DNA from 2 places in the Enterobacter sp. ECC-175 genome. Region 2 is predicted to be linked to the other one. Evidence: predicted binding sites of a transcription regulator. Region 2 holds the regulator's gene; the other holds the start of a gene.
What was found. The regulator Fur, encoded in region 2, represses iron uptake genes when iron is present. The targets are predictions, from matches to a motif close to ATAATAATGAGAACNACTATCAA.

Region 1: exbB (tol-pal system-associated acyl-CoA thioesterase) is a predicted target of Fur. The motif match lies at 3,210-3,232, and genes of this name have one in related genera.

The regions. Positions count from the first base shown of each region.
Region 1 covers NZ_CP143776.1:4,463,877-4,469,160, reverse strand. Annotated here, with positions in the region: gene V1599_RS21135 (AraC family transcriptional regulator) at 109-1,008, shown strand; gene yghB (DedA family general envelope maintenance protein YghB) at 1,054-1,713, opposite strand; gene metC (cystathionine beta-lyase) at 1,856-3,043, opposite strand; gene exbB (tol-pal system-associated acyl-CoA thioesterase) at 3,293-4,024, shown strand; gene exbD (TonB system transport protein ExbD) at 4,031-4,456, shown strand; gene V1599_RS21110 (cytoplasmic protein) at 4,494-4,934, opposite strand; gene V1599_RS21105 (hypothetical protein) at 4,936-5,284, opposite strand, start outside.
Region 2 covers NZ_CP143776.1:1,887,191-1,892,474, reverse strand. Annotated here, with positions in the region: gene fldA (flavodoxin FldA) at 40-570, shown strand; gene fur (ferric iron uptake transcriptional regulator) at 862-1,308, shown strand; gene chiQ (ChiQ/YbfN family lipoprotein) at 1,454-1,783, opposite strand; gene chiP (chitoporin) at 1,827-3,236, opposite strand; gene glnS (glutamine--tRNA ligase) at 3,684-5,284, opposite strand, start outside.

The DNA.
Region 1 (5,284 bases), 2.0 Mb from region 2:
CAATGCACATTCCTGCCGATGTCTTGCCCATTTCTACAGAGGGCTGGAGAAAGTGCGGTAAATTGCGCACACTGCATGGGTCGAAAACCGTATCCGGAGTAGCCCGTAATGAACCGCGATGACATCTGTTTGCAGCTCACCTCTCAAATTAAGCGATTGATAGATAATGGAAATAGCGCTGAAGGCGTGCTGCCGGATATTCGTCTGCTTTACGGCACGCAGCCGGGTACGCGCACGCCGGTGATGTACCAGCCGGGCATCGTTTTTCTCTTCTCGGGCCATAAAATTGGCTATATCAACGAGCGCGTGTTCCGCTACGACACCAATGAATACCTGCTGCTGACGGTCCCTTTACCCTTTGAATGTGAAACGTTTGCGACAGAGGCGGTGCCGCTGGCGGGCATTCGCGTTAACGTCGATATTCTCCAGCTGCAGGAGCTGCTGATGGAGATCGGCGAGGACGAGCTTTTTCAGCCGTCGATGGCGGCGAGCGGGATCAACTCCGCGACGCTTTCGGATGAGATCCTGTGCGCCATCGAGCGCCTGCTGGACGTCATGGAAAGGCCGCTGGACGCCCGTATCCTGGGCAAGCAGATTATCCGCGAGATCCTCTACCACGTGCTGCTGGGGCCGGGCGGCGGGGCGCTGCTGGCGCTGGTGAGCCGTCAGACCCACTTCAGCCTGATTAGCCGCGTGTTGAAGCGTATCGAGAGCCAGTACACGGAGAACCTCAGCGTTGACCAGCTGGCCGCGGAAGCGAACATGAGCGTTTCGGCGTTCCACCATAACTTCAAGTCGGTCACCAGCACCTCGCCGCTGCAATACCTGAAAACCTATCGCCTGCACAAGGCGCGGATGCTGATGATCCACGACGGCATGAAGGCCAGCGCGGCGGCGATGCGCGTCGGCTATGAAAGCGCGTCGCAGTTCAGTCGGGAGTTTAAGCGCTACTTCGGCGTGACGCCGGGGGAAGATGCGTCACGTATCAGAACGATGCAGGGAGCGTAGGTTTTTTCCCCTCTCCCCAGCGGGGAGAGGGTCAGGGTGAGGGGATCACGCGCTGCAGTACTTTTTCTTAATCACCATCGCGATAGTCCCCACCAGGCCCGCCACCAGCAGGACAATCGGCAGCACCATCAGGAAGGTCATCACCTGGTCTTCATGACGCTTCACGAACGGGATCATGTTCAGCGCGTAGCCGAGCGTGGTGACCACGCCAACCCACAGCAGGGCGCTCAGCCAGTTGAAGAACTGAAAGCGGCGGTTAGACAGGCCCGAAATGCCCGCCATGGTCGGCAGCAGGGTGCGTACAAAGGCCAGGAAACGTCCGGCCAGCAGCGCCAGCAGGCCGTGCTGGTCAAACATGCAGGTCGCGCGCTGATGATATTTATGCGGCAGCTGCGCCAGCCAGCCCTTCACCACGCGCGTGTTGCCAAGCCAGCGGCCCTGCAAATAGCTCAGCCAGCAGCCCAGGCTGGCGGCGGAGGTGAGGATCACCATGGTTGACGTAAAGTCCATGACGCCTTTACCGATCAGCGCACCCGCCAGCAGCAGCAGGCTGTCGCCGGGCAGAAATGAGGCTGGCAGGAGTCCATTTTCCAGAAAAAGGGTCGCGAACATCACGAAGTAGACGATACCCACCACGTGCGGGTCCGCCAGCGCGGCAAAATCGTGTTGCCAAAGCGCAGCGATAATATCTTGAATAACAGCCATGGACTTTCCTGTGGAACAGCGGATATGACGCTATTGTACACCCTGTTGACGCTTCTGGGATTGATCCCATGCGCAACTCGCGCAGGGGATTTGGATAATAGTGTCCACAAAAGCGTCCAGAGAATACATTTCAGGCTGCACTCTACACGATACGCTCAAACCCTGCTGCTAAATCGGCAATAAGATCGTCAACATTTTCTAAACCGATGTGTAAACGAATCAGCGTGCCGTCGAAGTCCACTTCGCCATCCGGACGAAGGGCGGCGATCTGCTCCGGCTGGTTAGGTAAAATCAGCGACTCAAACCCGCCCCAGGAATAGGCCATGCTGAAAAGGGCAAAGTTATCCAGATAGCTTGCCAGCTCGTCATTGCTGAGCCGCTTTTTCAGCACGAAGGAGAACAGCCCGCTGCTGCCGGTAAAGTCGCGCTGCCAGAACGCATGGCCTTTGCTGCCGGGGAGCGCCGGGTGGTTAACGCGCTCAACCTGCGGATGCTGCGACAGCCATTGCGCCACCTTCAGGCTGCTTTCATGGTGCTGACGCAGGCGCACGCCCAGCGTGCGGATGCCGCGGCTGGTCATGTAGGCGGTATCGGCGTCGACCATCTGCCCCATTAGGTAGGCATTTTCACGCAGCTGATCCCAGCAGCGCGCGTTGGAAACCGCAGTACCAATCATGCCGTCAGAGTGGCCAATCAGGTATTTGGTGGCGGCCTGAATTGAGATATCAATGTCGAAATCCAGCGCCTTGAACAGCACGCCTGCCGCCCAGGTGTTGTCGATCATGATGATGGCTTCAGGCGCTTTGCTGCGCACGGCCTTCACGATAGCGGGCACGTCGTGCACTTCCATGGTGATGGAGCCGGGGGATTCCAGGAACACGATGCGCGTGTTCGGCTGAATCAGCTCGGCAATGCCTTCACCGATGAGCGGGTCAAACCAGCCGGTGGTGACGCCAAGCCTGCTGAGAATTTTGGTGCAAAAGTCCTGGCTTGGCTCGTAGGCGGTATTGGTCATCAGGATATGGTCGCCCTGTTCGACAAATGCCAGAATCGTATTGGCGACCGCCGCCGCGCCGCAGGGGAACAGCGCGCAGCCCGCGCCGCCCTCCAGCTCGCACATGGCTTCCTGCAGCGAAAAGTGGGTCAGCGTGCCGCGACGGCCGTAAAACAGCCCGCCTTTTGCACGATTGCGCGTGGCGATTTTTTTGTCTTCAACGGTATCAAACACCAGCGAGGAGGCGCGCTGAATCACGCTATTGACCGATCCCTGAGTGTATTTTTTGCTGCGTCCGGCCTGCACCAGCGTGGTATCAAGCTGCTTCTTAGTCATGTTCGCCAACCCTTTTTTATACGTCTGGACGTCCAGACTACCACGACTAAAAAAATCTGCACCTGGATGCTTATCGAATAAGCAGAAAATGTTATGAAAAAACCGCATAAGAAATTTTTACTGCGTAAGCGCAAGGAAAGTGAGCGAAAATTACGGCAGTATGCAAATACTAATGAGAACTACTATCAATTCGGCGACATTTTGATATTATTAGCTCAGAATTTGTGATTTGCGTCCTGGAGATACAGAGTGGGTAATAATTTGATGCAGACGGACCTCTCCGTTTGGGGCATGTATCAGCATGCTGACATCGTGGTTAAGATTGTGATGATCGGCCTGATTCTGGCGTCCGTGATCACCTGGGCTATCTTCTTCAGCAAGAGCGTTGAGATTATTTCGCAGAAGCGCCGCCTCAAGCGCGAACAGCAGCAGCTGGCCGAAGCCCGCTCTCTGGATCAGGCATCGGACATGACCTCATCCTTCCACGCGAAAAGCCTGACCTCTCTTCTGGTGAACGAAGCGCAGAACGAGCTGGAACTCTCCGCAGGCAGTGAAGATAACGAAGGCATCAAGGAACGTACCGGCTTCCGCCTGGAGCGCCGCGTTGCCGCCGTGGGCCGTCACATGGGCCGCGGCAACGGTTATCTGGCGACCATCGGCGCCATCTCCCCGTTTGTCGGTCTGTTTGGTACGGTCTGGGGCATCATGAACAGCTTTATCGGCATTGCGCAAACGCAAACCACTAACCTGGCCGTCGTTGCGCCGGGCATCGCGGAAGCGCTGCTGGCAACGGCAATTGGCCTGGTGGCCGCTATTCCGGCCGTGGTTATCTACAACATCTTCGCGCGGATGATCGGCAGCTATAAAGCCACGTTGGGCGACGTTGCGGCGCAGGTTCTGCTGCTGCAAAGCCGCGATCTGGACCTCAACGCCAGCTCCGTTAAGCCGGTGCACGCGGCGTCTAAACTGCGCGTAGGTTGATGAACTATGGCGATGCGTCTTAACGAAAACCTGGACGATAACGGCGAAATGCATGAAATCAACGTGACGCCGTTTATCGACGTCATGCTGGTTTTGCTGATTATCTTCATGGTGGCGGCGCCGCTGGCGACCGTTGACGTGAAGGTCAATCTGCCGGCCTCTTCCAGCCAGCCGCAGCCGCGCCCGGAAAAGCCGATCTACCTGTCGGTAAAAGCGGATAAATCGATGTTCCTGGGCAATGACCCGGTCACCGATGCGTCCGTTATTCCTGCGCTGGAGCAGCTTACCGGCGGCAAGAAAGACACCACCGTCTTCTTCCGCGCGGATAAAACCGTCGATTACGAAACCATGATGAAGGTGATGGATACGCTACACCAGGCGGGTTACCTGAAAATTGGTTTAGTCGGCGAAGAGAAAGCGGCCGCGAAATAATCACGAAAGCTGGCGAAAGCCAGCTTTTTTGTTTGCCTTACTTTAAATCCTTTCCTTCTCCGCTATTCGACAGCGCGTCCTCATCCAGCGCGACGCAGGTGACGTTCGACGTGCGGTGCTTACCCTCAGCGAGCTTGCGCGTCAGGCGCAGGGTGGCCGTCTCTCGCGCCAGCAGATACTGGTAATTGGCCTCCAGCCGCCCCAAAATTTTCTCTTTCAGCTCGGGGCGCTGTTCGATGATGCTGTTCATCACGGCACCGTAAATTTCTTCTTTCACCTGTAGCGCATAAACTTCATGGCGATGCTGCCATTTCAAACGCACCAGGGCCGCCGGAATCGAAACCAAATCCTGAGCGATGCGCGCCATTTCGGCATTTTTGGCGTCTCGTAATACCTCAAGATTTTGCTTTAAGATAAATTCATCACTTTTTTTGTTATCTAAAGTTAAATGGTCATTATTATCTGGCGCTTGTTTCATTTTAATCATCACCCAGGTGATAAAAAATGGGGGTGTTTTTTTCTCGCGTAATTAGATTAAGCCAAATTTCATTGCCCGCTTCATTTATTTCTCGGGTTTTTTCCGTCATTATTTGGCTAAGTTTTTGCGCATCTATTTCGCCCTCGGCCTGAAGATCGTTAAGCAGGTGGACGAAGGCCTCAATTTTTATGGCGCGAAATAAGCGCTCTTTGATATGACGGTCGTGCTCTTCCAGCAACATATTACGCGACTTACCCGTTCGGGATACGCCAATTAATATGTCGGATTCATAATCGGAGAGTTTTCTTTTCCCCTGAGTGAAATTAGCCTCTTTTTCTGCTTCCGTCGAA
Region 2 (5,284 bases):
CGCCACCATACTATTAAGTTTCAAGAGGTTATTTTACTCATGGCAATCATCGGCATTTTCTTCGGCAGTGACACCGGCAATACCGAAAACATCGCAAAAAACATTCAAAAACAGCTCGGTAAAGACGTTGCCGATGTGCACGACATCGCCAAGAGCAGCAAAGAAGATCTCGAAGGCTATGACATCCTGCTGCTGGGCATCCCGACCTGGTACTATGGTGAAGCGCAGTGCGACTGGGATGATTTCTTCCCTACGCTTGAAGAAGTGGACTTTAACGGCAAGCTGGTCGCCCTGTTCGGCTGCGGCGATCAGGAAGACTACGCGGAGTATTTCTGTGATGCGCTGGGTACTATCCGCGACATCATTGAGCCGCGCGGCGCGGCTATTGTTGGCCACTGGCCAACCGCGGGCTATCACTTTGAAGCCTCCAAAGGCCTGGCTGATGACGACCACTTTGTTGGCCTGGCCATTGACGAAGACCGTCAGCCAGAACTGACCGCCGAACGCGTTGAAAAATGGGTGAAGCAGGTTCGTGAAGAGCTGAACCTGGACGACATCCTCAACGCCTGATATCCCTGCGGCGCGACTCCGGTTGCGCCCGTTGTCCAGGTCAAACCGATTAAATTAATTGCTACAAACTTTTAACTTTTCCGTTCAGACCTGTACAATATCCCCCTGGTAAAACGTGGGCTCCATCGAACAAGTTTGTTGGTGATACCCCATTTTTATAAGCATATTTTGCTTGAGACTTGCAGTTTTCATTTAGGCGTGGCAGTTCTATAATGAGACGCATTATCCCAAGTGCATTCTCTGTCACTTCTTCTTTTGAAGTGAATCGTTTAGCAACAGGACAGATTCCGCATGACTGACAACAATACCGCATTAAAGAAGGCTGGCCTGAAAGTAACGCTTCCTCGGTTAAAAATCCTTGAAGTGCTTCAGGGGCCAGACAATCACCATGTCAGTGCGGAAGACCTTTACAAGCGTCTTATCGATATGGGTGAAGAAATTGGCCTGGCAACCGTCTATCGTGTGCTGAACCAGTTTGATGACGCGGGCATTGTTACCCGTCATAATTTCGAAGGCGGTAAATCTGTTTTCGAACTGACTCAGCAGCACCACCACGATCACCTGATCTGCCTCGACTGCGGCAAGGTTATTGAATTTAGCGATGATTCCATCGAATCACGCCAGCGTGAAATCGCTGCGCGTCATGGTATCCGCCTCACCAACCACAGCCTGTACCTGTATGGTCACTGCGCTGAAGGCGATTGCCGCGAGAACGACCGCGCACACGACGCCAAATAATCCGTATTCATACTCTGAGCCAGCCGCGAGGTTGGCTTTTTTTTTGCCTAAAAAAGCCCGGTGGCGCTGCGCTTACCGGGCCTGAGGGGCTGTGACACCTTTGCAGGCCGGTAAGCGCAGCGCCACCGGGCGTGAATACAGCGCATTAGTTATTGTTGCTGCGAATTTCCTGCCAGATTTTATCGCAGCGCTTCGCCACTTCCTGATCGTTTCCGGTTTTACGCGCCTGGATGCAGGCCTGGTAATCCATCACGCGAACGCTCTCCTGCGTGGCAAACTGCTCGTGCGCCTTCTCTTTTTTCAGCACGTTCAGCACGCTTTGACAGGCCTCGATTTTTTCTGGCGAGCCTTGCGCGGTATTGATACAGGCGCTGTACGCCTCTTTTAGACGCGAATCCTCTTTCGGCCCCGGTGAGGTTGCGCAGGCCGCAAGCCCGGCGGTCATCACCGCGACAAGTACGATTTTCTTAAACATAGCCGTCTCCATTCCGGCGGGCCTTAGCCCGCCAGAGCGTTTATCAGAAGATAGTGAATGGGGCGATAACCATGAACTTCACGTCGCGCTCATCCTGGAAGATGTTGCCGTAACCACCGCCCCAGCTTGGGATATCGGAGTGGTTGTCGTACTGAGTGAAGTGCAGTTTGAACATGGTGCCCTTCGCACGGCCGTCCTGTACGGTGTACATCGCATCAAGGCTGTACGCAGACTCTTTGATTTTGTTGGACGCGTAGTCTTCACGCTGGCCTGCGGCGTTGATAAACCAGTCGGCCGGTTTTGCATCCCAGGCGTAAACATAGGACGCACCGACGGCCCAGCCCGACAGATCCCAGTTTTTGAGGTCATACATCGCCCCGAAGAACACCGCCTTTTCACCGTTGGCGTTAAAGTCTGAGCGGTTATCCCACCAGATGTCGAGACGACCGTTTGAGGAGGCGTAGGTTGGCGTCATGCGCTGCAGGAAGTAGCCCTGCTGCCCTTCCGCCTTCACCCACGTCCCTTCCAGGCGCAAATCCACTACCTCGGCCACCTTATAGCCAAAGGTCAGCGCCTGCAGCCAGGCCGTGCCGTCGTAGATATCATTAATGGTGTTGTTGTCGGCCTTATCGCGCGCCCCGTAGAACTGATAGCTGGTTGAAAGCGGAGAGCCCGCGACGTCAAACTTGTAGCTGGCTTTGGCAAAGTATTGATCGACAAAGCCTTCTGCCTGACCAAATGCTGCTTCAAGCACCAGATCATTCTTGAAATCGTATTTGGCACCGAGCGAGTGCAGGTAATCAACCTTAGTCTTGCGGTCGTTCTGGTAGAACTTGTCCATCTCAATGTGCCACGGCGCTTTGTACTCATTGGTCCACATGTAGGAGAAGCTCAACGCACCCGCATCACCGTAGTCAAAGTTCGCCCCGGCTTCCGCCCCCTGGTAAGTACCAGGCATAAAGCTCCAGTGCGGGGCTAACAGCGTTTGGCCGGTTGGCTGAATGTAGCCCGCGCGAGCCCACGCCGGGCCGTATTTAAATTTTGCCGCCGCTTTATACAGGCTGATACCGCTTTTATCGCCCGAATAGTCTTCATCGTAGGCTTTATTGCTGGAGGAGAAGGCAATTTCGTTCGGGTGGCCGCTGTCGCCGTTTTCCGCCATTTCAATCGCGGTAAATGCGGCAATATCCAGGCCGAACATGTCCGCCGCATAGCCTGACTGGAAATCAAGGTTGGCGTTCCATGTTGAGTGAGAGAGGTTTGTTTTGTACTTATCTTCAGCGACGTCTTTACGGTCACGTTCACGCTGCCAGTAATAGATCCCCCCGGTAAGGGTAGAATCATCGATAAAACCTGCTGCCTTAGCTTCTGGAGTCACCGCTAACCCCGACAATGCTGTCACACCGGCAATAGCCAGCGCCAGCGCACTACGTTTGCCACTGAACGTACGCATAGATTATTCCTCTTTGACGAATTAAAGCGCCTAAAACGGCGAAAATATAAAAGACCTAATGGTCAGGGGTAGTTAGAAATACCCTCGAATTAACTACCGTCTTTAGGTTATTTTTCGCGACGCGAATTATCAATGCTTTTTAGAAGGCAAAACTCAGGATTATGACGAAGTGCACATATTTAGTAGCTATTTGTAACAACTCAGATGAAGCGAGGATTTACAAGGCATAAGGGCTATTTTTACGCAATAACATGCATTATTTGCGTTTATTTTTTAAGCTCCATACCCCCTGTAAATATTACAACTTTATTTTAATAAAATAAGTAGCACGACATTGACCTGATTTTATCTGCGCGCGTGTAAGCTCATATCGTTAATGGCCTGATCGTTAAATAAAAAAACGCCGCTATAAGCGGCGTTTGTTTCTCATTGACCACTGCGGCGAAATTATTCGCCTGATTTAGCCCAGGTATCACGCAGGCCTACGGTACGGTTAAATACCGGTTTTTCCGCCGTGCTGTGGCGGCTGTCCAGGCAGAAATACCCTTCACGTTCGAACTGGAACGCTTTGCCCGCTTCAGCCGCTTTCAGAGACGGCTCAGCATAACCCTGCTTAATCACCAGCGACTGAGGGTTGATGACGGACAGGAAGTCCTCGGCCGCACCAGGGTTAGGTACGCTGAACAGGCGATCGTACAGGCGAATCTCTACCGGCAGCGCGTGGGCAGCGCTCACCCAGTGGATAACGCCTTTCACCTTGCGGCCATCGGCAGGATCCTTACTCAGCGTTTCCGCATCGTAAGAACAGAAGATGGTGGTGATGTTACCTTCCGCGTCTTTTTCAACGCGCTCGGCTTTGATGACGTAGGCGTTACGCAGACGCACTTCTTTACCCAGCACCAGACGCTTGTACTGCTTGTTCGCTTCTTCACGGAAGTCAGCGCGGTCAATCCAGATCTCGCCGCTGAACGGCACGTCACGGCTTCCCATTTCCGGCTTGTTCGGATGGTTAGGCATGGAGACCAGCTCGCTTTCACCCTGCGGATAGTTTTCGATAACCAGCTTAACCGGATCGATTACGGCCATCGCGCGCGGCGCGTTTTCATTGAGATCTTCGCGAATGCAGGATTCCAGGGAGGCCATCTCGATGGTGTTATCCTGCTTGGTGATGCCGATACGTTTGCAGAACTCGCGAATAGAAGCTGCGGTGTAGCCACGACGGCGTAGGCCGGAAATGGTCGGCATACGCGGGTCGTCCCAGCCCTCAACGTGCTTGTCGGTGACCAGCAGGTTCAGCTTACGCTTGGACATCACGGTGTATTCGAGATTCAGACGAGAGAACTCGTACTGACGCGGATGCACAGGAATAGTGATGTTATCCAGCACCCAGTCGTACAGGCGACGGTTGTCCTGGAACTCCAGCGTACACAGCGAGTGCGTAATGCCTTCCAGCGCATCGCTGATGCAGTGGGTGAAGTCGTACATCGGGTAGATGCACCACTTGTTGCCGGTCTGGTGGTGTTCAGCAAACTTAATGCGGTACAGCACCGGATCGCGCATCACGATAAACGGTGACGCCATGTCGATTTTGGCACGCAGGCAGGCTTTGCCCTCTTCGAAGCCGCCGGCACGCATTTTTTCAAACAGCGCCAGGTTCTCTTCCACGCTGCGGTCGCGGAACGGGCTGTTTTTGCCAGGCGCCGTCAGCGTACCGCGATACTCGCGGATTTCGTCAGCGGACAGTTCGTCGACATACGCCAGACCTTTGTTGATCAGCTCCACCGCGTAGGCATACAGCTGATCGAAATAGTTAGAGGAGTAGCAGATGTCGCCTGACCAGTTAAAGCCCAGCCATTGCACGTCGTTTTTAATTGACTCAACGTATTCGATGTCTTCTTTTGCGGGGTTTGTGTCATCGAAACGCAGGTTGCATTGGCCCTGATAGTCTTGCGCAATGCCGAAGTTCAGGCAGATAGATTTCGCGTGACCAATGTGCAGGTAGCCGTTTGGCTCCGGCGGGAAACGCGTATGAACCGTGGTGTGCTTAC